Herbiconiux aconitum: one gene and its partner. Each later gene encodes a partner of the first gene's protein in a complex. Links are inferred from orthologs where the notes say so. Each region holds a gene or a part of one and is shown in the gene's direction. Other genes may lie near its edges.

Region 1 (14,568 bases):
GGCGGTTGCGCCTCTCGCGTCTGGCTGAGGCGAACCACTTCGCGTACACGATGGAAGCATCGATGCCCTCCAGCGGCTACCCGAGCATTCTCTTCGGCGTGCATCAAGTGAACGTTCTTATCGACAGGTTTCGCGTGCTCCGTGGGGATCGACTCGAGATCGGAAACCACCGCGGCGTAGATCGCGGAGTGACCGGCAATGCGTCTTACTCGAAGACGCGCGGGTACGTTTGCGTGAAGCTCGAACGGGCCGAACTTGACGGGGTCCTCCAGCAGGGGCGTGGACTCCGCTTCGAAGGCGCGCCCCTCGTCTTCGACGTCGAGGTCGTCGACGACCTCTTGTTCCTCCGTTCCTCGAAGGCATTCGCCTTCGAGGATTCCGCCACCTGGACCGACCTGCAGCGGGTCGTCCGCGCTATCGGGGGTGGCTGAAACTCCGATCCCGCTCGCTCGCCCGGCGCGCGTCCCCACCCCCAGGCCGGTCCCGTTGTAGCGTGGCGCCATGAGCACCGACGATCGTCAGGAAGACCGCCCGGAATTCCCTGTGCAGGGGGAAGGCGAGGCCGCGCCCGCCACACCTCCGCTGCCTGATCTGCCCGCGTGGGAGGCCCCCGCTGCCGACGAGACGGGTGCGGATGCGCCGAGCGAGCGCACCGAGGTCACGGAGCGCGTGGAGGTCGTCGACGTGATCGAGACCGATAGCGCCGCTCGCGAGCCGCTGGGCGGCCCCTACGTCGTCACGGATCACGCTCCCGTCGCCGAGCAGGCCACGGCCGCCTACGAGCGTCAGCCGGTGGGTGGCCCCGCGGTGACGTCGTCCGAGCCCACGTCGGCCTTCACCGACCCGCAGCAGACCCGCACGCCCTATCCCGCCGCCGCCTTCGCTCCCGCGCCGCCCGCGGCCGCAGCGATGGCCGGTGCCGCCTACCCGCCGCCTTACCAGCCCGTGCCGCAGCCGCTCGTATCGACGCCCCCCGCCCCCCGCGGCAACCGCGGCGGCGGCTCGCTGATCGCGCTCGTCGGAACCGTCGCCTTCGCGGTGGTCTACGCCGCGGTCGCCTTCGTCATCATCTCGGTGAACGTGCAGCCCGACGCGTACGTCTCGGCGTTCTCGTCGTTCCTTCTCAGCGCCGCGTTCATCGTGCCGGTCGTCGTCTTCGCGATCTCGCTCATCCTGATCGTTCTGATCGTCAACCGCGCCGGCTGGTGGGCCTACGTGCTCGGTGGCTTCCTGGTGGCAGTGCTGGTCTACTTCGCCGGCATCGCGGGGGCGCTTATCCACGTGCAGGCCTGGACCTGGCAGCCGCAGGAGCAGTTCGACTTCGTACGCTCGCTCACGATGGACCCGCTGACTCTCGCCGGGGCGATCGTCGCGCGCGAAGCCTCGATCTGGACGGGCGCCTGGATCGCTGCGCGCGGTCGCAAGATGAAGGCCCGCACCGTCGCCGACCGCGAGGAGTACGAGCGCAACCAGGAGGCTGCCACATCGGCGCCCGCCTACACGGCACCGGCGGAGTCGGGCTACCCGGAGCCGCAGGCACCCGTCACGACCTGGTAAGATCCTGAGGTCCGCGTTGCCGGTCGTGGAGCTGCGGCTCCTCGGCATTTGACCCAGATGGGTCAAGAGGCTAGAATTTTCCGGGTGTGTGCATACTTGCATGCCCAGATTTTCGAGCGAAGCCAGACTGAGAAGTCTCCACTGCTCTTCCAACCAGCGATACCAGAGCCATTTTGTACCGCCGGTGGATCCAAGCGAACTCGACACGCCCGTAACGGCGTGTGCGGATCGTGAACGAACGGGTACCGGATGTCCGTGCCCGACCAACACTGTGCAGTACGAATACAAGGAGTAAGTAGTGCCAACCATTCAGCAGTTGGTCCGAAAGGGTCGCACCCCGAAGGTCACCAAGACCAAGGCGCCCGCCCTCAAGGCCAACCCCCAGCAGCGCGGCGTGTGCACCCGTGTGTACACCACCACCCCCAAGAAGCCGAACTCCGCGCTTCGTAAGGTCGCCCGTGTCAAGCTGTCGAACGGCACCGAGGTCACCGCTTACATCCCCGGTGAGGGCCACAACCTGCAGGAGCACTCGATGGTGCTCGTCCGCGGCGGTCGTGTGAAAGACCTCCCCGGTGTTCGCTACAAGATCATCCGCGGCGCGCTCGACACGCAGGCCGTGAAGAACCGCAAGCAGGCTCGCAGCCGTTACGGCGCGAAGATGGAGAAGAAGTAATGCCTCGCAAGGGTCCCGCCCCGAAGCGTCCCGTTGTCGCCGACCCGGTCTACGGTGCTCCGGTCGTCAGCCAGCTGGTCAACAAGATCCTCCTCGACGGCAAGAAGGCCACTGCTGAGCGCATCGTCTACGAAGCTCTCGAAGGTGTCGCCTCGAAGAACGGCCAGGATGCCGTCGTCACGCTGAAGAAGGCACTCGACAACGTGCGCCCGACTCTCGAGGTGCGCAGCCGCCGCGTCGGTGGTTCGACCTACCAGGTGCCGATCGAGGTCAAGCCTCACCGCGCCAACACCCTCGCACTGCGCTGGCTCACCTCCTACGCGAAGGCCCGCCGCGAGAAGACGATGACCGAGCGTCTCACCAACGAGATCCTCGACGCGTCGAACGGTCTGGGCGCCGCTGTCAAGCGTCGCGAAGACACCCACAAGATGGCCGAGTCGAACAAGGCATTCGCCCACTACCGCTGGTAGTCGCTCGCCCTCTTTTTCACCCTTACTTTTCGGAGGATATCCGTGGCACAGGACGTGCTCACCGACCTGAACAAGGTCCGCAACATCGGCATCATGGCTCACATCGATGCCGGCAAGACCACCACCACCGAGCGCATCCTGTTCTACACGGGCATCACCCACAAGATCGGTGAGGTGCACGACGGCGCCGCGACGATGGACTGGATGGCGCAGGAGCAGGAGCGTGGCATCACGATCACCTCTGCTGCGACGACCTGTTTCTGGAACAAGAACCAGATCAACATCATCGACACCCCGGGTCACGTCGACTTCACCGTCGAGGTGGAGCGTTCGCTCCGCGTGCTCGACGGCGCAGTGGCCGTGTTCGACGGCAAGGAGGGCGTTGAGCCCCAGTCCGAGACCGTGTGGCGTCAGGCCGACAAGTACAACGTGCCGCGCATCTGCTTCGTCAACAAGATGGACAAGCTCGGCGCCGACTTCTACTTCACGGTCGACACGATCATCAACCGCCTGGGCGCCAAGCCCCTCGTGATCCAGCTCCCCATCGGTGCTGAGTCGAGCTTCGAGGGTGTCGTCGACCTGGTCGAGATGCGCGCGCTCACCTGGCGCGGCGACTCCAAGGGTGACGTCGCGCTCGGTGCGAAGTACGAGATCGAAGAGATCCCGGCCGACCTCAAGGAGAAGGCCGACGAGTACCGTCAGGTGCTCCTCGAGACCGTCGCCGAGACCGATGACGCGCTGCTCGAGAAGTTCTTCGGCGGTGAGGAGCTGTCGGTCGCCGAGATCAAGGGCGCCATCCGCAAGCTCACCGTCAACAGCGAGATCTACCCCGTGCTGTGCGGTTCTGCGTTCAAAAACCGTGGTGTGCAGCCGATGCTGGATGCTGTGGTCGACTACCTGCCGAGCCCGCTCGACGTGCCTGCGACCGAGGGTCACGACATCCGTGACGAAGAGGTCGTCGTGGAGCGTCACCCCGACCCGAAGGACCCGTTCGCGGCCCTCGCGTTCAAGGTCGCGGTTCACCCCTTCTTCGGTCGACTGACCTACATCCGCGTGTACTCGGGTCACCTCGACTCCGGCGGCCAGGTCATGAACTCGACCAAGGGCAAGAAGGAGCGCATCGGCAAGATCTTCCAGATGCACTCAAACAAGGAGAACCCGGTCGACTCGGTCACCGCCGGCCACATCTACGCGGTCATCGGCCTGAAGGACACCACCACCGGTGACACCCTGTCCGACCCGTCGAACCAGGTCGTCCTCGAGTCGATGACGTTCCCGGAGCCGGTCATCGAGGTCGCGATCGAGCCGAAGACGAAGGCTGACCAGGAGAAGCTGGGTGTCGCCATCCAGAAGCTCGCTGAAGAAGACCCGACCTTCCGCACCGAGCAGAACCAGGAGACCGGTCAGACGGTCATCAAGGGAATGGGCGAGCTCCACCTCGACATCCTGGTCGACCGCATGAAGCGCGAGTTCAACGTCGAGGCGAACGTCGGCAAGCCCCAGGTGGCTTACCGCGAGACGATCCGCAAGACCGTCGAGCGCCACGACTTCACGCACAAGAAGCAGACCGGTGGTTCGGGCCAGTTCGCGAAGATCCAGATCGCGATCGAGCCTCTCGAGGTCACGGCCGACAAGACGTACGAGTTCGTGAACAAGGTCACCGGTGGCCGCGTTCCGCGCGAGTACATCCCCTCGGTCGACGCCGGAATCCAGGATGCGCTGCAGGTCGGCGTGCTCGCCGGATACCCCATGGTCGGGGTCAAGGCGAGCCTGCTCGATGGCGCCTCGCACGATGTCGACTCCTCGGAGATGGCGTTCAAGATCGCCGGCTCGATGGCGTTCAAGGAAGCGGCCCGCAAGGCCAACCCCGTTCTGCTCGAGCCGCTGATGGCCGTCGAGGTGCGCACGCCCGAGGAGTACATGGGCGACGTCATCGGCGACCTGAACTCCCGCCGTGGTCAGATCCAGTCGATGGAAGACGCCCAGGGCGTCAAGGTCGTCCGGGCACACGTCCCGCTGTCGGAGATGTTCGGCTACATCGGTGACCTGAGGTCGAAGACCTCGGGCCGCGCGGTGTACTCGATGGCCTTCGAAAGCTACGCCGAGGTCCCGAAGGCTGTGGCCGACGAGATCATCCAGAAGAACAAGGGCGAGTAGCACCCGAGTTCTGCGGGCCTCGTAGGTTCGCGTAAAATATCAACAAACCCCCGCCTGATTCCGGATGCAATCCAGCACCCGTGACTCCGGCATGAGAGTCCTGAGGAGGACCTAGTGGCTAAGGCCAAGTTCGAGCGGACCAAGCCGCACGTCAACATCGGAACGATCGGTCACGTTGACCACGGTAAGACCACTCTTACCGCTGCCATCTCGAAGGTCCTGGCGGACAAGTTCCCGTCGGCGACCAACGTTCAGCGCGACTTCGCGTCGATCGACTCCGCTCCTGAGGAGCGCCAGCGCGGCATCACCATCAACATCTCGCACGTCGAGTACGAGACGCCCAAGCGTCACTACGCTCACGTCGACGCCCCTGGTCACGCCGACTACATCAAGAACATGATCACCGGTGCTGCTCAGATGGACGGCGCGATCCTCGTGGTCGCCGCCACCGACGGCCCGATGGCTCAGACCCGTGAGCACGTTCTGCTCGCGAAGCAGGTCGGCGTGCCCTACCTGCTCGTGGCGCTGAACAAGGCCGACATGGTCGACGACGAGGAGATCCTGGAGCTCGTCGAGCTCGAGGTTCGCGAGCTGCTCGCGAGCCAGAACTTCGATGGCGACAACGCCCCCGTCGTTCGCGTCTCCGGTCTCAAGGCTCTCGAGGGTGACGAGAAGTGGACCCAGTCCATCCTCGACCTGATGGACGCCGTCGACGAGTCGATCCCCGACCCGATCCGCGACAAGGACAAGCCGTTCCTCATGCCGATCGAGGACGTCTTCACGATCACCGGTCGTGGAACCGTCGTCACGGGCCGCGCCGAGCGTGGAACCCTCGCCATCAACTCCGAGGTCGAGATCGTCGGCATCCGCCCGACGCAGAAGACCACGGTCACCGGTATCGAGATGTTCCACAAGCAGCTCGACGAGGCATGGGCCGGCGAGAACTGTGGTCTGCTCCTCCGCGGCACCAAGCGCGAGGACGTGGAGCGCGGTCAGGTCGTCGTCAAGCCGGGTTCGGTCACGCCGCACACCGACTTCGAGGGCACCGCCTACATCCTGTCGAAGGATGAGGGTGGCCGTCACAACCCGTTCTACACGAACTACCGTCCGCAGTTCTACTTCCGCACCACGGACGTCACCGGCGTCATCACGCTGCCCGAGGGCACCGAGATGGTCATGCCCGGCGACACCACCGACATCTCGGTCGCGCTGATCCAGCCGATCGCGATGGAAGAGGGACTCGGCTTCGCGATCCGTGAGGGTGGCCGCACCGTCGGTGCCGGTACCGTCACCAAGATCAACAAGTAACACTCCGCACCACACGCATCAGGGTCGCGCCTTCGGGCGCGGCCCTTTTGCTTTGCCGGGACTCCTCAAACCGTAGCAAAAACGAGGAAACCTCGATACAATTGCCGCCGTGAATGGATTCTCCGCGTGATGGCAGGTCGGCCCTTCCATGTCGATCTGGGAGGCATGATCGACCTTCTGAGTCGGCACATCTACTCAAGCCCTCACGTCTTCTTGCGGGAGCTGCTGCAGAACGCTCGCGATGCGATGGTGGCTCGGGGCGAATGGGACTCCCGCGAAGGCCTGCAGCCGAGCGTGTCCGGGAGGGGTGTGCTCGTGCTCCCGTGCCGCCCGGGCCAGTCCGAGTTCGCAGTCATCGACGACGGTATCGGTCTGACCATCGACGAAGTCGAAGAGCTCCTGGCGACGGTTGGGAGCAGCTCCAAGCGCGACATGTTCGAGTTGCCCCATCGGGACTATCTCGGTCAATTCGGAATCGGGCTGCTGAGTTGTTTCATGGTCTCAGACCGCATCTCGGTGACGACGCGTTCTGCCAAAGGCGGGTCGGCCGTGCAATGGGTGGGCAGCACCGACGGCACGTTTACGGTCCGCCGCCTGTCCACCGCAGAATCTGCTCGGCGGCGCATCGGAACCGAAGTGCGCCTGATCCCCTCTGCCGATCCGTCGATGTCGCTCGATTCGGAGACCGTAACGGCACTCGTTCGACGCTACGCACGGTTCCTCGACGTGCCGATCCTGGTCGAAGATGCGCAAGGTCGGCACGTGGAGGTCAATCAGCACCCGGTGTTCATTGATGAGATCACGGCCGGGAATCGAGAAGCCATCGAGGCCTTCGGACGTGGATTCATCGGTGCGACCCCCTTCGACATGGTGAGTCTGCGTGCACCGTCGACGTCGACGCGCGGAGTCGCCTTCATTCTCCCGTTCGCCCAGCCGCCAGGTTCGCGGCGGTCGGGAGCCGTTCATCTCGGTGGAATGCTGGTGTCGGAGCGCTCGGAGGAATTGACTCCGAATTGGCTGGTCTTCGCCAGGGTGTGCGTGGATTCCGACGGACTCACACCGACCGCGTCTCGAGAGCAATTGGTCGAGAACGACGCTCTTCTCGAGACGAGGAACGCCATCGGGGCAGCTGTCAGGGAGTGGATTCTCGAACTCGCCGCCGAAAGGCCCAGGAGGTTCGCCGAGTTCGTGTCCATCCACGAGATGTCGCTCAAGGGAGTCGCGCTGCACGACGACGAGTTCGCCCGGTGCCTCCTGCCGCACCTTGCGTTCGAGACATCGTCCGGCCGCATGGAACTCGGCGACCTGCTCGGAGGCGTGATCCGATACGCGCATACCGTCGACGAATTCCGTCAGGTCGCCCCACTGATGCCCTTGGGCCGGCCGATCCTGAACGCAGGCCACGCGTACGACGTCGAGATTCTCGAGCGGGCTCCGGCGTTGTTCGCCGGGACCACTCTCGAGACGGTCACAGCGAAGAGCGAGAGCGAACGGTTCGGAACGCCGCCAGCCTCCGACCGTCAGCGCGTTCTCCGACTGGTCGAGCGCGCCGGGGCCGTCCTCTCCGACTCCCAGGTCGCCGTGATCGTAAGGCTGTTCGAACCGTCCGAGGTGGCTGCGCTGTCGGTTCACGACGCCGGAGCAGTTCGACGGGCCGAACTCGAGGGCGCGCGATCGGTGTCCGACGATCTCTGGAAAGACGTTCTCGATCGAGTCGACGCGATCGCCCTGGACATTGCCGGACCACCACTGCGATCCGGATTGCAGCTCTGCCTCAACTGGAACAATCAGATCGTGCGGTCGCTCGCCGAGATGAGCGACCGGGCGGCGTTCGAGGAGGCCGTGCGTCTTCTCAATCTGCAAGCCGTCTTGGCGAGTCATCGGCCGCTGAGGCCTGTCGATCGAGCGATGGTTGCGAGGTCTTTCACCGCGATTCTCCAGCGGACCATTGCGCCTGGCACAGGGAGGCCCCGGTGAATGTCAATGACCTCGTGGCACGGATCGACTCTCTGCCTTACGGACGCGCAGAACGCGCTCTGCTCGCCCGTGCGATCGCCCTAGCGATCGAGTCCGACGACGCTGAGCTCGAGTACGCGTTGCGGATGCGCATGACGCATTCCGCCGCGATGACCGGTGACACAGAGGTTCAGCTCAGTTCCTTCGCCTGGTGTCGCGCCCGTCACGACGCTGATCCGAACCGGTTTCCCCTGACGGCGGGAGGGGAGCGGTTGCTCTGGCACTTCAAATGGATGGCCAGCGCGCTCGTCGGATCGGCACGATTCGGCCTCGATCAGATCGACCGAGTTCTCGATGACATGGAAGAGCGGTACTCCCGTGCCGGCGTCGGCCGGAAAGGCGTTCTGCAGAGTCGCTTCCGGGTGAAGGTCGCGCTCGGCCACCTCGACGAGGCGCGCCGATTGCTCGACGAGTTGCGCTCAACGCCTTCCGATGACTTCGGCGACTGCGACGCCTGTTCGCGCGCCGTCGTCGCCTGGTATCACCTCGAAATGGAGAACGACGCGGCAGCAATCACCATGGTGGAGGAGATGCTTTCCTCGGGTGCGACCTGTCACAGCCAGCCGCAGAACGCTATGTCGATGGTGCTCCTGCCGTACCTGCGCGCCGGGCGGGTGGCTGACGCGCAGTCGATGCATCGACGGTCCATCGACCTCGTGACAGAGCGCGGCGACCTCGGCGGTCTGGCCGGCCAGCTGATCTACTTCGCCGTCACCGACGATGCGACGACGGGCCTTCCGGTGCTGGAGCGCCACATCGGCCGGATCGCCGATGACAGGCTCTTCGACGCTCAGCGATTCGACGTATTGTGCGCAATGGGGGTTCTGCTCGAGGCTCTCGACCGTGGCTCACACCGCCCGGTCAGGGTGGCCGGCGCCGAAGCGGCTGCTCTCGTCGGCATTCTCGGCGATCACCCCGAACCGTGGTTTTCTGACGAGCTCGCCGTCGGTGTCAGGGCAGCGGCGGAGAAGCTTGCGCGAGCCTTTGACGGGCGGAACGGCACCAGGCGGTTCGAACGATCACTCGCCCGGTCGCGGGCGCTCGGCGACCTCAGCATCCGGCCCCAATCCTGAAGTCGATCCAGAAGCCCTTTTGCGTTCCTCGGACTTCAGCCACAATGGTGCTCTTGAGCCTCGTCAGGTCGGGGCCGGATCGAAGGAGATCGAAATGGGACTGGACGACATCACGAAGAAGGCCCAAGAGTTCCTAGCGGACAACAAGGTGCAAGAAGCGCTGAAGAGCGAGCAGGCCGAAGACATCAGCGACAAGGTGCTCGACGGTGTCTCCGACACCGTGAAGAAGGTCACCGGGGGCAAGTTCGATGAGCAGGTCGAGGGCGCCCGGGCTGCCGCCGACAAAGCAGTGGGCACCGAGTAGGCCGATTCGTCCGATTAGGACTTAGATGGTGAGATGCCCCGCCTCCGACGCTCAGATTCATCGGGACGGGGCATCCGTCGTATCCGCTCGGGGAAGGGCTTCACCTACCGCGACGACGACGGCACCACCATCACCGACCCGGAGTTGCGCGCCCGTTTCGAGCACCTGGCCATTCCGCCGGCGTGGACGGATGTCTGGATCGCGCCCTACGCGAACGGCCACATCCAGGCCACCGGAGTCGACGGCGCCGGTCGCCGTCAGTACATCTACCACCCGACGTGGCGGGAGCAGAAAGACCGCATCAAGTACGACCGGGCCCTGGCGCTGGCCGAATCGCTCCCGGCCGCCCGCCGGCTGGTGACGCTCGATCTGCGCAAAGAGGGCTACCCGCAGGAGCGCGCCCTGGCCGCGGGTTTCCGGATGCTCGACACCGGCTCGCTGAGGGTCGGCAACGAGCGCTACGCCCAGCAGCACGGCAGCTACGGGCTCACCAGTCTGCTGTGCGAGCACGCGACCGTGTCGGGTGACATCGTCAAGCTGGAGTTTCCTGCGAAGAGCGGCGAGGAATGGGAATCCGAGATCCTCGACGCCGACCTCGCCTCGGTGGTGCGGAGCCTGAAGCGTCGCGGGCCACAGGCGCGTCTGCTCGCGTGGAAGTCGGGTCACCGCACCTGGCATCCGGTTGATCCGGAAGAGATCAACGCCTACGTCAAGGAGCGCACGGGCGGCGAGTTCACGGCCAAGGACTTCCGCACCCTGCACGGCACTCTCGCGGCCGCCGTGAGTCTCGCCCGGCACGGTCCGGAGGATCGGCCGACAGCTCGGGCACGGGCGCTGACCGCGGCGATGCGCGACGCATCCGTGGTGCTCGGCAACACCCCGGCGATCGCGAAGAAGAGCTACGTCGACCCACGGGTCGTCGACCACTATTCGGCCGGGCAGACCATCGACCCGACCAGGCTGGCGTCGGCGGAGAGCGAGCTGCGGGCGCTCTTGTTCACCTGATCCGATCCACTTTTCGGGCCTGAAGTCAAGGGTTGCGTTCTCGGTGCAAAGGCGCAGAATGGGGGCAATCGTTCTTACGGGAGGCTCGCCGCCAGACGCTGCGAACAGAGCTTGGCCGAGAGTGACCAGCGCGATTGAGACGACTGGGCTCCGGGTGCTCCCGTAAGAACGTTTCTCGTTCGACATGCCGTTGAAACCTGTCGGGCATAGCGTGGTGATGTGTTCACCAAGTTCGACCCCGCGGCACCCGAGGGCTTCTTCGAGGCCGAAGCGGCCGGCCTCGCCTGGCTGGCCGCGAGCGACGGTGTCCCCTGCGTCAGGGTGCACGCGGTGCGGCCCGACGGCATCGAGCTCGACGAGTTGCGCAGCGCGCGGCCGAGCCGGGAGGCGGCGCGGCGATTCGGCGAGCTGCTCGCGGCGACGCACGCGGCGGGCGCGGATGCGTTCGGCGTGCCACCGGCAGGCTGGTCCGGCCCGTGCTACATCGGCCGGCGCGGGATGACGGTGGGGGAGTGGGCGACCTGGAGCGAGTTCTACCCGCAGGAACGGGTGCGGCCGTACGCCGAGCAGGCCGTGGCGCGGGGCAACCTGACCGCCGACGGCTTCCAGACCGTGGTGCGGGCGTGCGAGTTGATCCGCTCCGGCATCTTCGACGACGGCGAGCCGCCCGCGCGGCTGCACGGCGACCTCTGGTCGGGAAATGTCCTGTGGACACCGACGGGGGTGGTGCTCATCGACCCAGCGGCGCACGGCGGCCACCGGGAGACCGATCTCGCCATGCTGGTGCTGTTCGGAGTGCCGTTCCTCGACGACATCCTGACCGCCTACGACCAGGTCGCGCCACTTGCTCCCGACTGGCACGCACGGGTTCCGCTGCACCAGTTGTTCCCGCTGGCCGTGCACGCCGTGGGCCACGGTCCGTCCTACGGCACGGAGCTGGTGCGAGCCGCCGAGGCCGTGCTGGCCCTCGCCGCCGGGGTGGCATGAGCAGGCGCGACACGCCCGGGTTGCAAGTAGGCCCCCGATGTGGCAAACTCGTCTAGTTCAACATTTCGGGCCGCCCTTGGCGTGCCGGATCACTGTTTTGGCAGTGCATAGCCCCTGAGGCTAGGCCGCAGACAGCAGAACATAGCTTAATCGCCACCCCCTCCTCGCCCTAGGTGAAGTGTGTGTGCGCGTGCTTGATAGCAAAACAGTGGTGCGTCCAATGCAGTCGAGGCTGTACGACGCGAGACAGAGAGAGAGTCACACATGGCGGGACAGAAGATCCGCATTCGACTTAAGTCGTATGACCATGAGGTCATCGACACCTCGGCGCGCAAGATCGTCGACACGGTCACCCGTGCAGGAGCAACCGTCGTCGGCCCCGTGCCGCTTCCGACGGAGAAGAACGTGATCGCAGTCATCCGTTCTCCCCACAAGTACAAGGACAGCCGGGAGCACTTCGAGATGCGCACCCACAAGCGCTTGATCGACATCATCGACCCGACGCCGAAGGCCGTCGACTCGCTCATGCGTCTCGACCTCCCCGCCGACGTCAACATCGAGATCAAGCTCTGAGCGGGAAGGAACCAGTAAACACTCATGGCTACCACCGCTAAGACTTCCAAAGGCCTGCTCGGCAAGAAGCTCGGCATGACCCAGGTGTGGGACGAGAACAACCGTCTCATCCCCGTGACCGTCGTCGAGGTCTCTCCGAACGTCGTCACCCAGATCCGCACCCCGGAGAAGGACGGCTACTCGGCCGTTCAGATCGCCGCCGGCCAGATCGACCCCCGTAAGGTCAACAAGCCCGCCACCGGTCACTTCGACGCCGCCGGGGTCACCCCGCGTCGCCACATCACCGAGATCCGCACCGCGGATGCCGCTGACTACACCATCGGCCAGGAGCTCACCGCCGAGAGCGTCTTCGAAGCCGGCCAGAAGGTCGACGTCGTGGGCACCTCGAAGGGTAAGGGCTTCGCCGGTGTGATGAAGCGCCACAACTTCAAGGGTGTCTCCTCGTCGCACGGTTCGCACCGCAACCACCGCAAGCCCGGCTCGATCGGTGCGTCCTCGACGCCCAGCCGTGTCTTCAAGGGCATGCGCATGGCCGGCCGCATGGGTGGCGAGCGCGTCACCGTGCTCAACCTGGTCATCCACTCGGTCGACGCCGAGAAGGGCCTGCTGCTGGTCAAGGGCGCCGTTCCCGGTGCCAAGGGCCGCCTCGTTTTCGTTCGCAACGCAGTGAAGGGGGCGTAGTTCATGGCTACCGCAACTAACACGCTCGATGTCCTCGACGTCTCCGGCAAGAAGTCCGGCACCGTCGAGCTGCCCGCCGAGATCTTCGACGTGCAGACCAACATCCCGCTCATCCACCAGGTCGTCGTCGCTCAGCTCGCCGCGGCCCGTCAGGGAACCCACAAGACCAAGCGTCGTGGTGAGGTCTCCGGTGCCGGCCGCAAGCCGTTCAAGCAGAAGGGAACCGGTCGCGCTCGTCAGGGCTCGATCCGCGCCCCTCAGATGACCGGTGGTGGCATCGTGCACGGACCGGTGCCCCGCAGCTACGCGCAGCGCACCCCCAAGAAGATGATCGCCGCGGCTCTGCTCGGCGCGCTGTCCGACCGCGCTCGCGGCGGCCGCGTGCACGTGGTCGAGTCGCTCTCGCAGGGTGAGACCCCCTCGACGAAGGCCGTGAACGAGTTCCTCGCCACTGTCGCGTCGTCCAAGCACGTGCTGATCGTGCTGGAGCGCACCGACGAGCTGAGCCTCAAGAGCGTTCGCAACATCCCGACCGTTCACGTGCTGCCCGCAGACCAGCTGAACGCCTACGACGTCCTCGTCTCCGACGACATCGTCTTCACCAAGGGTTCCTTCGACGGCTTCGTCGCCTCGAAGACCAAGAAGGAAGAGGTTTCCGCATGAGCAACGCCGCGTTCAACAAGGACCCGCGCGACATCATCCTGTCTCCGGTCGTCTCCGAGAAGAGCTACGGCCTGATCGATGAGGGCAAGTACACCTTCGTGGTCGACCCCCGCTCGAACAAGACCGAGATCAAGCTCGCCATCGAGAAGATCTTCGGTGTTCAGGTCGCGTCGATCAACACGCTGAACCGCACGGGCAAGACCCGTCGCACCAAGTTCGGCCAGGGCAAGCGCAAGGACACCAAGCGTGCCATCGTCACGCTGAAGTCCGGTTCCATCGACATCTTCACGGCCGTCGGCTAGGCGCGGAAGCTAGAGGAAAAGACACATGGCTATTCGTAAGTACAAGCCCACGACTCCGGGCCGTCGCGGTTCGTCCGTCGCGGACTTCGCAGAGATCACCCGCTCGACTCCTGAGAAGTCGCTGCTCCGCCCGCTCTCCAAGACCGGCGGCCGCAACAACCAGGGTCGTATCACGACGCGTCACATCGGTGGTGGCCACAAGCGCCAGTACCGCGTGATCGACTTCCGTCGCAACGACAAGGACGGCGTCAACGCGAAGGTCGCTCACATCGAGTACGACCCCAACCGCACCGCACGCATCGCGCTGCTCCACTTCGTGGACGGCACGAAGCGCTACATCCTCGCGCCGAACAAGCTCGCCCAGGGCGACATCGTCGAGTCGGGTGCAGGCGCGGACATCAAGCCCGGCAACAACCTGCCGCTGCGCAACATCCCCACCGGTACCGTCATCCACGCGATCGAGCTGAAGCCGGGCGGTGGCGCCAAGATGGCCCGCTCCGCCGGTGCGTCGGTTCGACTCGTCGCCAAGGACGGCCCCTACGCGCAGCTCCGTCTGCCGTCGGGCGAGATCCGCAACGTGGATGCGCGCTGCCGCGCCACGATCGGCGAGGTCGGCAACGCCGAGCAGTCCAACATCAACTGGGGCAAGGCCGGCCGTAACCGCTGGAAGGGCATCCGCCCGACCGTCCGTGGTGTCGCGATGAACCCGGTCGACCACCCGCACGGTGGTGGAGAGGGAAAGACGTCCGGTGGACGTCACCCTGTCAGCCCGTGGGGTCAGGCCGAAGGCCGCACCCGT
Region 2 (14,657 bases), 540 kb from region 1 along the record:
TCGGCGTAGTCCTGGGCGTGGTCGACGACCTGGTCGAGCAGCTCGTGCACTCCGATGAAGTTGGCGCCCCGCACGTGCCAGTGCGCCTGCTTGCCGTTCACGGCGAGGGCCTGGAGTTCGATGACCACCGGGCCGAGGAACTGCGCCGCAGCTGCGGCGACATCCGGGCTCGTGGTGCTGGTGGGGGTGGTGATTACCTCAGTCATTGGGTGTCCTTCCGATTCCCTATGCCTCAACGGTACTCAGCCAGAAAAATGCCGCAAGCAAGCTGAGGCTCGGCTAAATGTCTTCAGAAGCCGGGAACGGGCGCCGGAAGTACGCGTTCGAGTTGGGCAGGTACATGGTCACGATCGCCACCACCGCGACGAGCGCATGGGCGATCGCGGTGCCCGGGTTGCTGAGGAACTCGTAATACACCCCGACCAGACCGATGACACCCAACACCGTCAGGGTGTTGCGCGCCCACACCCGCCCCCGCAGCATGAACACCGCACACACGATGCGGAGCACTGCGACGAGCGCGATCAGGACGCCGGCCGTGATGAACAGGCCCACCAGCGCTGCCGCCTCCGAGTTCTCCACCCCGACGACGAGCGGGATGGCGCCCGCGATGAGTGCGAAGCCGAGCCCGCCGATGACCGTGAGGATGCCCTCGGCGATCCAGAGCCAGAACGAGATCTTCACCTCCAGGGGGGAGGCGAGCAGGGCCGGCTCGTCGGTGAATTCCGGACCGGAGAGTTCGTCATCGGACATGTTCTGGCCTTTCGTCGGCGGTGCTGATCGTCGGCTGTGTGCTGACGAGACTATCGCTCCTGACTTCTGCGGCCGGCGAATTCACCCTCGAACACGGGTGCAATCCGTTGGGCCCAGTGCCACACTGGGAAAGGTGACGAATCTTCCGCCCGGAGCTGGGCCCACCGACAATTCCGACGACGAGAACAACGGCGCGGTTCCGCCCGTTCCGCCTGTTCCTCCGCTACCTCCGGTGCCGCCGGTCAGCCCGCCTCCCGCCGGGACCTCGGGCCAGGATGCGCCGCCCCCCTACCAGCCGCCGCCCGCGTATGTTCCGCCGCCGGCGTACGCGGAGGTGCCTCCCGGGCAGGTGCCTCCCGGCCAATACGGCCAGCCACCCCAGTACGGCGGCCCCCCGCCCGCAGCCCCGCCGGGCGGCGTCAACGGTCTGGCGATCGCGTCGATCATCGTGGGCGGTGTCGCCTTCATCGGCGCGTTCATCCCGTTCCTCAACTACGCGGTCTGGTTCGTCGCGCTGGTCGGTCTCGTGCTCGGCATCATCGCACTCGTGCGCAAGGGCAAGAGCAAAGGTCTCGCCATCGGAGGCACGATCCTCTCCGCGGTGGCCTTGATCCTCTCGATCGTGCTCGCGATCGTCTACACCGTCGGCTTCATCGGCGCGGTGAACCAGGCCGTCGACGAGGGCCTGGCCACCATCACGCCGATCCCCGCCGACCCGTTGCCGAGCGACGACCCCTTCGCCACGACCGAGCCCGATGAAGGCACCGACGACGGCACCGACGACGGGGGCCTCGGTGACGTGATCGCGGCCCAGTTCGGCCAGGTCGTCACCTACGACGACGGCATGGAGATCTCGGTTTCGGAGCCGACACCGTTCACACCATCAGGCAATGCGGTCGGCGCCGACCAGGCGACGAACCTCTCGTTCACGGTCACGATCGTCAACGGCACCGCGACCGACTACCAGCCGTTCTCGTTCTCCACCGTCACCTCCGGCGGCGTAGAGGCGAGCCTCATCATCGACCCCGACAACGGGGCCGAAGGGCTGCCGCCGGTCGACACCATCCCTGCCGGGCAGACCGTGACCTACGTCGAGGCCTACTCGGTCGCCGACGCGAACGACGTCGTCTTCGACGTGGCGCCCGGCTTCGAATACACGACCGCCCGCTTCACGAACTGAGCGTCAGCATCCCGATCAGCTCACCGCGCGCATGAACGCGGTGAGCTGATCGGCGATGAGCTGAGGTTCCTCGAGGGCGAGGAAGTGCCCGCCGCGATGGGGCGCCGAATACTGCCGGATGTCGCTGGCCGCGCGTTCGGCGATGGAGCGCGGGAACGCATCCATGTCGATCTCGTGGCTCTGCGTGACGGCGACGGGCACCGTGATCGTCGGCCGCGGCGCGTTCGAGGGATAGTCGAGGTACTGCCGGAACGACGTGCCGATGCTCTCAGTGACCCAGTAGAGCGTGAGCGCGGTGCAGAGGGTGTCGCGGTCCCAGCGCGATTCGAGGTCGCCGTCGCAGTCGCTCCAGGCGCGGTACTTGTCGAGGATCCAGGCGGCCAGCCCGGAGGGGGAGTCGGCGAGGGCGGCCGCGATCGTGTCGGGGCGGGTGCTCATGATGTCGCTGTACCCCGAGTCCCACTCGTCGCGCGCCGCCTCGGCGTCGAAGAAGGCCTGTTCGGCGGGGGTGATCGGATGCGCGTCGAAGTCGGCCGGGAACGGCCCGTGGATGACATGCAGGCCCGCCACCTCGCCCGGATACATCGTGGCGAGCCATCCGGATGCCGCGCCACCGATGTCACCCCCGAAGGCGAAGTACCGCTCGTACCCGAGCGTCTCGGTCATCAGTTGGTGAAACCCCTCGGCGATCGCCGCCCGGGTGAGGGGTCCTTCGGGCAGCGACGACCAGAGGAATCCGGGGAGCGTCGGGATGACGACGTCGACGTCGAGCAGATCGGCGAGCGGCAGCATCTCCACGAAACTGCTCGGCCACCCGTGCGCCAGCAGCACCGGCGGTCGGCTCGAGTCGCGTCGCCGATGCACGAAGTGCTGCCCCCGGTCGATGAACTGCGGATACGCGTTCAGCCGCGTCTCCGCCGCCCGCCAGTCGAACTCCCCGCCCCAATACGCCACGAGTGATCGCAAATACGCGGGATCGACCCCCGCATCCCACCCCGCAGCACTCGGCGAGGTGAACCGAGAGCGAGCCAGTCGAGCCCGAAGGTCGTCGAGAACCTCATCGGAAACGGAGATACGAAAAGCGTCCATCCCCCGAAGCTAGTCGTACGACGAAGCGATGAGGTGAGAAGCGGCCCGGGTGAGGGTGCGCCATGACGGGCCGCGCGACGCCGCAGGAGCGGCGGCGTCGCGAAAAGAGGAGAGGGGATGACGGGAATCGAACCCGCGTGATCAGTTTGGAAGACTGAGGCTCTACCATTGAGCTACATCCCCGTGAGGGGCTTTCACCCCAGGCACCCGAACATCGTAGTACAGCTTCGGGGGTGCTGTGTGTCAGCACCTGGGCGTGCAGTAGACTTGCCGAGGCCATTTCGCCGCCGGGGCGTAGCTCAGCTTGGCTAGAGCGCCCGCTTTGGGAGCGGGAGGTCGCAGGTTCGAATCCTGTCGCCCCGACACGACGCCGAACCTCACAACCATCAGGAGAGACCCCAACGTGAAGACCACGGTCGAAAAGCTCAGCCCCACGCGTGTGAAGATCGCCATCTTCGTCACCCCCGACGAACTGAAGCCCAGCATCGATCACGCTTACGGCCACATCGCCGAGCAGATCAACATCCCCGGCTTCCGCAAGGGCAAGGTGCCGCCGCCCATCATCAATCAGCGCGTCGGCAAAGAAGCCGTGCTCGAGCACGCCGTCAACGACGGTCTCGACGGCTTCTACCGTGCCGCGGTCGACGAGAACGAGCTCCGCCCGCTCGGCCGCCCGCAGGCCGACATCGTCGAGTGGCCGAAGGCCGACGACTTCTCCGGCGACCTCGAGCTCGCCATCGAGGTCGACGTGCGCCCTGAGATCGACCTGCCCGACTATGAGGGCTTCGAGGTGGCTGTCGAGCCCGCCGTCGTCAGCGACGCGGATGTCGACGAGGAGCTCGAGCGCCTGCGCAGCCGCTTCGGCACGCTCGTGACGGTCGACCGCCCGGCCAAGACCGGTGACTTCGCCCAGCTCGACCTCGTCGCCATGGTCGACGACGTCGAGGTCGACACCGCGTCCGGCATCTCCTACGAGATCGGCTCCGGCGAGCTGCTCGAGGGTATCGACGAGGCGCTCGACACGCTCACCGCGGGCGAGACCACCACCTTCGAGGCCCCGCTGCTCGGCGGCGACTACGCCGGCCGCGACGCGCTCGTCACGGTCACGCTGAACGCGGTGAAGGAGCGCGAGCTCCCCGAGGCCGACGACGACTTCGCGCAGATCGCCAGCGAGTTCGACACGCTCGACGAGCTGAAGGCCGACCTCAAGAGCCAGGTCGAGAAGCAGAAGGCGTTCGGCCAGGCCTCAGAGGCCCGCACGAAGATCGTCGAGAGCCTGCTCGAGAAGGTCGACGTGCCGGTTCCCCCGGCTCTCATCGAAGACGAGGTGCAGCGTCACCTCGAGAGCGAGAACCGCCTCGAAGACGACGTGCACCGCGCCGAGGTCACCGAGTCGAGCGAGAACACCTTCCGCACGCAGATCCTGCTCGATGCGGTCGTCGACAAAGAAGAGGTCAAGGTCTCGCAAGACGAGCTCACCCAGTACCTCGTGCAGTCCTCGGCCCAGTACGGCATGGACCCGAACGAGTTCGTGAAGATCCTCTCCGAGTCGAACCAGATCCCGGCCATGGTCGCCGAGGTGGCCCGTAACAAGGCACTCGCGATCATCCTGTCGAAGGCGAAGGTCGTCGACACCGACGGCAAGGCCGTCGACATCTCCGAGTTCACCACCCTCGCGGCCGACGACGAGGGCGAGAACCTGGTCGGGGCCAGCACCCTCGGCGCCGACGACCACGCCGGCCACGACCACGACCACGACCACGCGGGTCACTCGCACTAGTCGCATCGGCGGTCACGCACCGCACTCGGGAAGGGCTCGCATCCAGACGGATGCGGGCCCTTCTTCTGTTTCACGGGTGTCGCCGGCGCCCGACCCAGGGCAGACTGGGGGCATGACCGCGCCGACATCCGACGCGCTCCACCCGCACGCGGGTGTCGCGGGCGATCGACGCGCCGCGAGTTGGGCCCTCCTGCCCGCCGTGCTGGTCTGCGGGGCGGCCATCCTCCTGTTCGGGCTGCGGCTCCCGGTGCCGGGATACCTGATGCTGGTCGGCGGGGTCGTGCTGGCGTTCCTGTTGGAACGGCGGGGCCTCACCACCGCGGGGTTCGGCCGCGATCTCCTGCTGGTGGCTCTCGGCCAAGCCATCGTGAACACCATCTCGGTCGAGGCCGACATCAGCTACGGCAACATGGCGCTGATGGGCACGGTGCTCGCCCTGGCGGTGGCGGTGCCCTACCTGATCTCCCGGTTCCTCTACCGCGACCGGGCCATCCGCTTCCCCTGGCGTGGTGGCGGGCGCTGGGGGCGGTTCCACTGGGGCTACATCGCTCTCGTCATCGGCCTCGGCTGGCTGATCCTGCCGTTCTACTTCATCACCTCGGGGGTCTACCTCAACTGGCCGACGGTCAGTGAGCCCGACGAGGTTATCCGGTTGTTCATCGGCGTCAACGCGGTCGGCACCTGGGACGAGCTGTTCTTCATCTGCACGATCTACGCCCTCCTCCGTCGGCACTTCCCCGACTGGCTGGCGAACCTGCTGCAGGCGACGGTGTTCGTCTCCTTCCTCTGGGAACTGGGCTACCAGGCCTGGGGTCCGCTGCTCACCATCCCGTTCGCGCTGCTGCAGGGCTTCATCTTCAGTCGCACGAAGTCGCTCGGCTACGTCGTGACGGTGCACCTGCTGTTCGACGCGGTGGTGTTCCTCGTCATCGCCCGAGCGCACAATCCGCAATGGCCCCCCATGTTCCTCGTGGGCTGAGCCGGCGCGGGCCCTGGAGCGAACCGAACACTCTGCCGACGGCGAACACGGGCGCCGCGGAACCTCCGCTCCAGTAGATTCAAACCACTGCAAGTGAATTGGAGCGACACACATGGCCGAAACGGCTCTTCCATCCAGCGTCTTCGACCGTCTGTTGAAGGACCGCATCATCTGGCTCGGGTCCGAGGTTCGCGACGACAACGCGAACGAGATCTGCGCCAAGATCCTTCTGCTCGCGGCTGAAGACCCCAAGCGCGACATCTACCTCTACATCAACTCGCCCGGCGGCTCGATCACGGCCGGCATGGCGATCTACGACACGATGAAGTTCGTTCCGAACGACATCGTCACCGTCGGCATCGGAATGGCCGCGTCGATGGGCCAGTTCCTCCTCACGTCGGGCACCAAGGGCAAGCGGTACATCACGCCCAACGCCCGCGTGCTCCTGCACCAGCCGCACGGCGGGTTCGGCGGCACCGCATCCGACATCCAGACCCAGGCCCAGCTCATCCTGAGCATGAAGCAGCGTCTGGCCGAGCTCACCGCCGCCCAGACCGGCAAGACCGTCGAGCAGGTCAACGAAGATGGCGACCGCGACCGCTGGTTCAGCGCGCAGGAAGCGCTGGAGTACGGATTCGTCGACCACGTTCGCGAGTTCGCGAGCGACGTCATCGGCGGCGCCGGCACCGCGGCCGACCAGGTCTGATCAGCACCGGATTTCGAGAGAAACAGGGATACAACTAATGGAGACACCCACGTTCGGTGCGAGTGCATACCGCAACGGCACCATGCCGACGGATCGCTACATCCTGCCGACCTTCGAAGAGCGCACGGCTTATGGCTTCAAGCGCCAAGACCCGTACGCGAAGCTGTTCGAGGATCGCATCATCTTCCTCGGCGTGCAGATCGACGACGCCTCGGCCGATGACATCATGGCCCAGCTGCTCGTGCTCGAGTCGCAGGACCCGGATCGCGACATCGAGATGTACATCAACTCACCCGGTGGCTCGTTCACCGCGATGACGGCGATCTACGACACGATGCAGTACGTGCGTCCGCAGATCCAGACCGTGTGCCTCGGCCAGGCGGCCTCCGCTGCGGCCGTATTGCTCGCGGCCGGAACGCCCGGCAAGCGCCTCGCTCTGCCGAACGCGCGCATCCTCATCCACCAGCCGGCCACCGGCCAGGGCGGCGGACAGGCGTCCGACATCGAGATCCAGGCTCGCGAGATCCTGCGCATGCGCGAGTGGCTCGAGGGCACGCTCTCGCACCACTCGAACCGCACGCTGGAGCAGGTCAACAAGGACATCGACCGCGACAAGATCCTGTCGGCCGACGAGGCGCTGGAGTACGGCCTCATCGACCAGGTTCTGACGTCGCGCAAGAACGTCCCGGCGCTCGTCAGCTAGCTGTGCTGGTCCGGAGGGGCCCGTCGCCTGTGGCGGCGGGCCCCTCCGCTCGCGCCGCCGCTTCTGCGGCGCGAGGCGACATGTGGCGGTCCGGTCGCTTCGCGGCCGGGCCGCCACCCAGGGTCGTCGAGTACGGCCCGCAGCTTTCGATTCGCATCCCGGCGTAGTGGATGCGATTTCACCAGCAGCCAGCGCATCCATTCGGTGATTTTGGAGCTGCAAAGGCGCGGCTCTCGCGTGTTCTCCGCGGGCTTGTGGGACCCAAGTGGGGGTTCTTCCTGCGGGCCGAGACCATGCACGGCTACTACAGCTACCTCGAGGCGCTGCCGGATTCGCCCGATCGCGACTTCCACGAGATGAGCCACGGCGAGTCGTTTCTGGCCCTGCTCGACCGCAAGATCGACTCGCCCGGCTTCTTCTGCCTCGACGAGCCGGAGGCTGCCCTCTCCTTCGGCTCCACGCTGCGGTATCTCGGGCAGCTCGACGCCCTGGCCAAGGCCGGCGCACAGGTCGTGTGCGCCACGCACTCGCCGGTGCTGGCCTCGCTGCCCGGTGCGACCATCCTCGAACTCGGCGAGTGGGGTATCCGCGAGTCGGCCTGGCACGACCTCGAACTCGTGCACCACTGGCGCAGCTTTCTGGATGCGCCGGGCCGTTACCTGCGTCACATCGTCGATTGAGCGACGGATGAGGGGAATGTGGCGTCGTTGGCCGTGCTTGTCCGGGGTTCAGGTTAGGCTCGACAGAACACAGCGTTTAGGAGGCTGGGCATGGCACGCATAGGAGAGAGCGCCGACCTGCTCAAGTGCTCGTTCTGCGGAAAGAGCCAGAAGCAGGTTCAGCAGCTCATCGCCGGTCCCGGTGTCTACATCTGCGACGAATGCGTCGAGTTGTGCAACGAGATCATCGAGGAGCGTCTGTCCGAGGCCAGCGAAGAGGCGGCCAGCGAGTTCGAACTCCCGAAGCCGAAGGAGATCTATTCCTTCCTCGAGGAGTACGTGATCGGGCAAGACGCAGCGAAGCGCGCCCTCAGCGTCGCGGTCTACAACCACTACAAGCGCACCCGCGCCCGCACGGCGATCGTGTCGGCCGAGGCGCAGGCCTCCGAGGTCGAGATCGCGAAGAGCAACATCCTGCTCATCGGTCCCACCGGATGTGGCAAGACCTATCTCGCGCAAACCCTGGCGAAGCGGCTGAACGTGCCGTTCGCCGTGGCGGATGCGACAGCCCTCACCGAGGCGGGCTACGTCGGCGAAGACGTCGAGAACATTCTGCTGAAGCTGATCCAGGCCGCCGACTACGACGTCAAGCGGGCCGAGACCGGCATCATCTACATCGACGAGGTCGACAAGATCGCCCGTAAGGCCGAGAACCCGTCGATCACCCGCGACGTCTCGGGCGAGGGCGTGCAGCAGGCGCTGCTGAAGATCCTCGAAGGCACGGTCGCGAGCGTTCCGCCGCAGGGTGGGCGCAAGCATCCGCATCAGGAGTTCATCCAGATCGACACGACGAACGTGCTGTTCATCGTGGCGGGAGCCTTCGCAGGGCTCGAAGAGATCATCTCCCAGCGCGCCGGCCGCCGCGGCATCGGCTTCAACTCGCCGCTGTACAGCAAGAAGGCCGAAGCGAACCTGTTCGGCGAGGTGCTGCCGGAAGATCTGCACAAGTTCGGGCTCATCCCCGAGTTCATCGGCCGGCTTCCCGTGGTCACCACGGTCACGCCGCTCGATCAGGCCGCGCTCATGCAGATCCTCACGGTTCCGCGCAACGCGCTCGTGCGGCAATACCAGCGGATGTTCGAGCTCGACGGAGTCGAACTCGACTTCGAGCACGACGCCCTCGAGGCCATCGCTGATCTCGCGGTGCTCCGCCAGACCGGCGCCCGTGGCCTCCGCGCCATCATGGAGGAGGTGCTCGGGCCCATCATGTTCGAGGTGCCCTCCACCGACGAGGTGGGCCGCGTCATCGTCACCCGCGAGGCCGTGCTCGAGAACGCAGCGCCCACGATCGTTCCCCGCAAACCGCGGCGCGAGGAGAAGTCGGCCTAAGCGCGCAAGGCACTCTCATCATCCAACCCATCTCGGCGGGGATCGTCTCCGCCATCACGGGGTTCGCCAGTTCGTTCGTGCTCGTGGTCGCCGGCCTCCATGCCGTCGGCGCCACGGATGCACAAGCCTCCAGCGGTCTACTCGCCGTCTGCGTCATCAGCGGGCTCTGCTGCATCCTGCTCGCGTGGTCGTTCCGGATGCCGATCTCGTTCGCGTGGTCGACACCGGGCGCGGCCCTGCTCGTCGCAGCGGCCGCCACCACCGACGACTTCCGGGCTGCTGTCGGCGCCTTCCTCGTCTGCGGCGCTCTGATCGTGCTCTGTGGGCTGTGGCCGGCGCTCGGGCGCGCGATCACGCGCATCCCGAAGCCGCTGGCGAGCGCCATGCTCGCGGGCATCCTGTTCCCGATCTGCCTGGCTCCCATCCAGGCCTCGGTCGAGATCCCGTGGCTCGCGTTGCCCGTGGTGATCACCTGGCTTCTCTTCTTCCGCCTCGCACCGCGCTGGGCAGTGCCCGCCGCCATGGTGGTGGCCGCCATCGGCATCGGCGTGACCGGCGGGTCGGGCTGGCTGACCGAGGCGAGTCTCGCGCCGAGTCTCAGTTTCGTGGTGCCCGAGTTCGATCCACTGGTGATCGTGAGCCTCGGCCTTCCTCTGTTCATCGTGACGATGGCGGGCCAGAACGTGCCCGGGTTCGCCGTGATGTCGACCTTCGGATACGCCGTGCCACCTCGGCCGGCCCTGCTGGCCTCGGGCATCGGCACCATGACAGCCTCGTTCTTCGGTGGTCATGCCGTCAACCTCGCTGCCATCACCGCGGCCATCATGGCGGGGCCCGACTCGCATCCCGATCGCGACAAGCGGTGGGTGGCCTCGGTGACCGCCGGCATCCTCTACGTGGTGTTCGGCCTGGCGGCCGGCGTCGCCACCGCGCTCATCGCGGCGGCGCCCCCGATCCTCATCACCGCCGTGGCGGGGCTGGCGCTCCTCGGCGCCCTGGTGGCGGCAGTGTCGAACGCCATCGAAGACCCGGCGCACCGCATCCCGGCCATCGCCACCTTCTTGGTGACGGCATCCGGAGTCTCCATCGTGAGCATCGGATCGGCCTTCTGGGGCCTGCTCGTCGGGGGCGTGATCATGCTGTGGAGCGCCTTCCCGTGGCGGCGTCGTAAAGTGATCGAGGGGTCCTGAGACCCCGTCACGCGTCGAAGGGAATCGGATGCAGTACACACGCCTCGGTCGGTCAGGGCTCGAGATCTCGGCGATCGTGCTCGGGTGCATGAGCTACGGCGAGCCGGGCCGCGGAACCCACCCGTGGTCGCTGCCCGAGGAGGAGTCGCGGCCGTTCTACCGTCGTGCCCTCGAGGCGGGAATCACCACCTTCGACACCGCTGACAGCTACTCGGCCGGGTCGAGCGAGGAGTTCGCCGGCCGGGCGCTCGGCGAATTCGCGCGGCGTGACGAGATCCAGATCGCGACGAAGGTGTATTTCCCTCTGCAGCACAGTCCGCTGCACGACGGGCCGAACAGCCGCGGGCTCTCGCGGGCGCACATCCTCACCTCCATCGACGAGAGTCTGCGCCGTCTCGGCACCGACTACGTCGACCTCTACCAGATTCATCGGTGGGACGACGAGACGCCCATCGAAGAGACGATGGAGGCCCTGAACGACGTCGTGCGCTCCGGCAAGGCGCGGTACATCGGCGCCTCGTCGATGTGGGCCTGGCAGTTCGCCAAGGCGCAGCACACGGCCGAGCGGAACGGCTGGACGCGCTTTGTATCGATGCAAGATCAGTACAACCTGCTGCAGCGCGAAGAGGAGCGGGAGATGCATCCGCTCGCCCTCGATCAGGGCGTGGGTGTGCTGCCGTGGAGCCCGCTGGCTCGCGGGCGTCTGACGCGGCCGTGGGGTGTGGAGACGGCGCGCACCGAGACCGACGAGGTGACGAAACGGATGTACGGGCAGGCCGAGGAGGCCGACCGCGCGATCGTCGAGGCGGTGGGGCGGATCGCGGATGCCCGCGGTGTGAGTCGCGCGCAGGTCGCGTTGGCGTGGGTGCGTCAGCAGACCGCCGTGTCAGCGCCGATCGTGGGCGCCACGAAGCTGTCGCAGCTCGACGACGCGATCGCGTCGCTCGACGTCACGCTCGACGCCGAGGAGCTCGCCGCGCTCGAGGCGCCCTACACTCCCCGCCTTCCCGAAGGGTTCTGAGAGGCCCGCCGCCGAATCGCCAAAAACTGACGGAATGCGGGGGAGCGTTGCGGCGTGTTGTGGCGACTCGATGGGCGCGCGCTACGCCCCGGGGGTGACGACGGCGGCGTCCGTGTCCGCGTCGTACTCGATCACGGTCTCGTCGTCGAGCTCGACGACGGGTTTGCCCTCGAGCCAGGTCAGCGTCCAGCTCCATTCGGATGCTGCGACTCCCGCCTCGGCCAGCTCGCCCTCGACCTCGTAGATCGCGTCGATCACGGGCTGGGGGAGGCGCGACGGCGGTTCGTCGCCGACGAGCCACCGGGTTCCGAGCTGGATCATCAGAGGGTTCCGCCCTGCATCATCAGAGTTCCTTGTCGTAGGTGACCCACTGGGTCTTCTCGGCCACGTTCTTGTAGAGCGAGCGCGCGGTCTCGTTGTCTTTCGCGGTGATCCAGCGCACGATGCTCGCGCCTCGGGCACGGCCGACATCCGCAACGCCCTCGATCAGCGCGCTGGCGATGCCCTGCTTGCGGTTCTCGGGCAGCACGTAGAGGTCGTCGAGGTAGAGCCCGCGGCTCCCGGCGAGGGGGCGGGCGAACTCGCGGAAGTGGGCGAGACCCACCACCTCGCCGTTCTCGTCGACCGCCACCAGGCACTCGAGCTCGTTCGAGTCGTCGATGATCCAGCTCCACACCAGCACGGCCTTCTCGTCGTGCAGCGGCGTCTCGTAGAACTCTCCGTAGCCGGTGTACACCGCGTGCCACGGAAAGAACTCGCTCGTCTGGACGGGTCTGACCTCGATCGGCATCGTCGCCTCCTGGCTCACTGGTTGCCCTCCGTCGTCTCGTCGGGTGCTAGAACAATATCGCTGACCACCAGTTCCGCCGCGGAGGCGAACCGCAACTCCGCGATGCGGCCGACCGCCTTCAGATCGGCGGCGGCGAGCTGCAACAGGGCGATCTGCTCGTCGGGGCCGGCGATGGTCGCGGAGGCGACCGCGGTCTTCTGCGACGCCTTGGCAGCGGTCTTCGCGCCACGGATGCCCACGAGCGCCTTGCCGGCGAGAGTGAGCAGGGGGGCGTGCGCCGGCAGCTCGGCGCTCACGCCGTCTGGCAGCGATGAGCTGACCGAGGCGGGCCAGGCGGCGTTGTGCACCGACTCCTCGTGCGTCCACGACCACACCTCTTCGGTGGCGAACGGCAGGTAGGGCGCGAACAGACGCAGCAGCACGTCGACTGCGGTCTGCAGAGCCAGCACGGCGGAGGCTTTGCCGGCCGCCTCCGACTCCTCGCGGTAGGCGCGCTCCTTCACGAGTTCGAGGTAGTCGTCGCAGAAGGTCCAGAAGAAGGTCTCGGTGATCTCGAGCGCGCGGGCGTGGTCGTAGTTCTCCAGCGCGGTCGTGGCCTGGCGCACGACCTCGTCGAGGGCAGTGAGCATGCTCTGGTCGACGGGCTCGGTGATCGCAGTATGACCCGACGGCAGCTCGAAACCGTAGACGAACTTCGCCGCGTTCAAGACCTTGATGGCGAGGCGCCGCCCGATCTTGATCTGGGTGGGGTTCTTCTCGTCGAAGGCCGCGTCGGTGCCGAGCCGCGACGACGCGGCCCAGTAGCGCACCGCATCCGAGCCGTGGGTTTTCAGGATGTCGGCGGGCGTCACCACGTTGCCCTTCGACTTCGACATCTTCTTGCGGTCGGGGTCGACGATGAAGCCGGAGAGCGAGGCGTGCGCCCAGGGCTTCTCGTTCGTCTCCAGCGTGGAGCGCAGCATCGTCGAGAAGAGCCAGGTGCGGATGATGTCCTGCCCCTGCGGCCGCAGATCATAGGGGAACACCATTCCCCACAGCTCCTCGTCGCGCATCCAGCCGCCCGCGAGCTGCGGGGTGAGGGAGGAGGTGGCCCAGGTGTCCATCACGTCGACCTCGCCCTGGAAGCCGCCGGGAACACCGCGCTGCGCCTCGGAATACCCGGGCGCCGGGTCGGACGACGGGTCGACCGGCAGGATGTCGCGGGTGGCGAGGATCGGCTCGTCGAACTTCGGGTTGCCGTCGCCGTCGAGCGGGTACCACACCGGCAGTGGCACGCCGAAGAAGCGCTGACGCGAGATGAGCCAGTCACCGGTGAGGCCGCCCACCCAGTTCTCGTAGCGCACGCGCATGAAGTCGGGGTGCCAGTCGAGCTCGGCGCCGAGTTCGAGGAGGCGGGCGCGCAGTTCCTCGTCGCGCGCGCCGTTCTTCACGTACCACTGGCGTGTCGACACGATCTCGAGCGGGCGGTCGCCCTTCTCGAAGAACTTCACGGGGTGCACGATCGGCTTCGGGTCGCCGATCAGCTCGCCCGATTCGCGCAGCAGTTCCACGACGGCCTGCTTCGCCGAGAACACCGTCTTGCCGGCCAGCTGCGCGTAGGCGGCCTTGCCCGCTTCGGTGGTGATCGCATCCGGAGCGTCGCTCACGATGCGCCCGTCGAAGCCGATGATCGCGCGGTTGGGCAGATCGAGGTCGCGCCACCAGATGACGTCGGTGAGGTCGCCGAAGGTGCAGATCATGGCGATGCCCGAGCCCTTATCGGCCTGGGCGAGGTGGTGGGCCACTACGGGCACCTCGACGCCGAACAGCGGGGTGGTGACGGTGGTGCCGAATAGCTCCTGGTAGCGCGGGTCATCCGGATGCGCCACCAGGGCCACGCAGGCGGGCAGCAGCTCGGGGCGGGTCGTCTCGATGAGCACGTCGTCGCCGTTCGGAGCGTGGAAGGCGAGGCGGTGGTAGGCGCCCGGCTGCTCCTTGTCTTCGAGCTCGGCCTGGGCGACCGCGGTGCGGAACGTCACGTCCCACAAGGTGGGGGCCATGGCCTGGTAGGCCTCGCCGCGCTCGATGTTGCGGAGGAACGCCAGCTGCGATGCGGTCTGCGACTCCAGGGAGATGGTGCGGTAGGTCTGAGTCCAGTCGACCGAGAGGCCGAGGTCGCGCCAGAGCGCCTCGAATTGCTTCTCGTCTTCGACAGTGAGGCGGTCGCAGAGCTCGATGAAGTTGCGGCGGGAGATCGGCAGCTGATCGGCCGCCTTGGAGCTCTTGTTGTCGCCGCCCTCGAACGGCGGCTCGAAGCCGGCGTCGTAGGGGAGCGAGGGGTCACAGCGCACGCCGTAGAAGTTCTGCACACGGCGCTCGGTGGGCAGGCCGTTGTCGTCCCAGCCGATGGGATAGAAGACGCGCTGACCCTGCATGCGG

Evidence for each region.
Region 2: the proteins of rpsG (region 1) and tig are in contact, whole or in part, in a crystal structure (PDB 3GTY), measured with the Thermotoga maritima proteins. The link is inferred for Herbiconiux aconitum from one-to-one orthologs. Residues at the interface, in WP_004081843.1 of Thermotoga maritima: Lys34, Lys52, Lys55, Glu59, Arg62, Gln63, Glu66, Asn67, Lys69, Val71, Arg95, Ala109, Lys110, Lys111, Gly112, Arg113, Pro114, Glu117, Glu121, Ile124, Ala125, Tyr127, Asn128, Asn129, Thr130, Gly131, Lys135, Asp139, Arg142, Met143; in WP_004081061.1 of Thermotoga maritima: Glu122, Val124, Val129, Leu130, Tyr133, Glu188, Gly259, Ile262, Tyr263, Glu266, Ser270, Glu273, Gln274, Glu277, Arg308, Gln311, Ile312, Ser315, Tyr316, Glu325, Arg329, Arg336, Leu363, Phe366, Trp367, Arg373, Leu377, Arg381, Leu384, Glu387.

The regions. Positions count from the first base shown.
Region 1 is NZ_JANLCM010000001.1:1,799,506-1,814,073, forward strand. Bases 1,096-3,964 are described here. They hold rpsG (30S ribosomal protein S7), read left to right. Parts: upstream 1,096-2,229; coding sequence 2,230-2,700; downstream 2,701-3,964. Other genes in these bases: N1027_RS08520 (hypothetical protein), read left to right, coding at 1,096-1,557; rpsL (30S ribosomal protein S12), read left to right, coding at 1,856-2,230; fusA (elongation factor G), read left to right, coding at 2,743-3,964. In the rest of the region: N1027_RS08515 (hypothetical protein), read left to right, coding at 1-431; more of N1027_RS08520, read left to right, coding at 502-1,095; more of fusA, read left to right, coding at 3,965-4,857; tuf (elongation factor Tu), read left to right, coding at 4,972-6,165; N1027_RS08545 (HSP90 family protein), read left to right, coding at 6,331-8,142; N1027_RS08550 (hypothetical protein), read left to right, coding at 8,139-9,254; N1027_RS08555 (Rv0909 family putative TA system antitoxin), read left to right, coding at 9,349-9,558; N1027_RS08560 (DNA topoisomerase IB), read left to right, coding at 9,592-10,563; N1027_RS08565 (fructosamine kinase family protein), read left to right, coding at 10,783-11,550; rpsJ (30S ribosomal protein S10), read left to right, coding at 11,815-12,123; rplC (50S ribosomal protein L3), read left to right, coding at 12,148-12,804; rplD (50S ribosomal protein L4), read left to right, coding at 12,808-13,467; rplW (50S ribosomal protein L23), read left to right, coding at 13,464-13,769; rplB (50S ribosomal protein L2), read left to right, coding at 13,795-14,568.
Region 2 is NZ_JANLCM010000001.1:2,341,510-2,356,166, forward strand. The notes cover bases 2,656-5,613. They hold tig (trigger factor), read left to right. Parts: upstream 2,656-3,425; coding sequence 3,426-4,802; downstream 4,803-5,613. Other genes in these bases: N1027_RS11135 (epoxide hydrolase family protein), read right to left, coding at 2,656-3,022; N1027_RS11155 (CPBP family glutamic-type intramembrane protease), read left to right, coding at 4,915-5,613. In the rest of the region: N1027_RS11120 (Dps family protein), read right to left, coding at 1-206; N1027_RS11125 (hypothetical protein), read right to left, coding at 280-753; N1027_RS11130 (DUF4190 domain-containing protein), read left to right, coding at 887-1,933; more of N1027_RS11135, read right to left, coding at 1,949-2,655; more of N1027_RS11155, read left to right, coding at 5,614-5,781; N1027_RS11160 (ATP-dependent Clp protease proteolytic subunit), read left to right, coding at 5,894-6,487; N1027_RS11165 (ATP-dependent Clp protease proteolytic subunit), read left to right, coding at 6,525-7,190; N1027_RS11170 (AAA family ATPase), read left to right, coding at 7,445-7,870; ATP-dependent Clp protease ATP-binding subunit ClpX, read left to right, coding at 7,961-9,238; N1027_RS11180 (benzoate/H(+) symporter BenE family transporter), read left to right, coding at 9,268-10,428; N1027_RS11185 (aldo/keto reductase), read left to right, coding at 10,457-11,449; N1027_RS11190 (hypothetical protein), read right to left, coding at 11,531-11,770; N1027_RS11195 (GNAT family N-acetyltransferase), read right to left, coding at 11,793-12,239; valS (valine--tRNA ligase), read right to left, coding at 12,254-14,657. UniProt on the Bacillus subtilis protein: Involved in protein export. Acts as a chaperone by maintaining the newly synthesized protein in an open conformation. Functions as a peptidyl-prolyl cis-trans isomerase.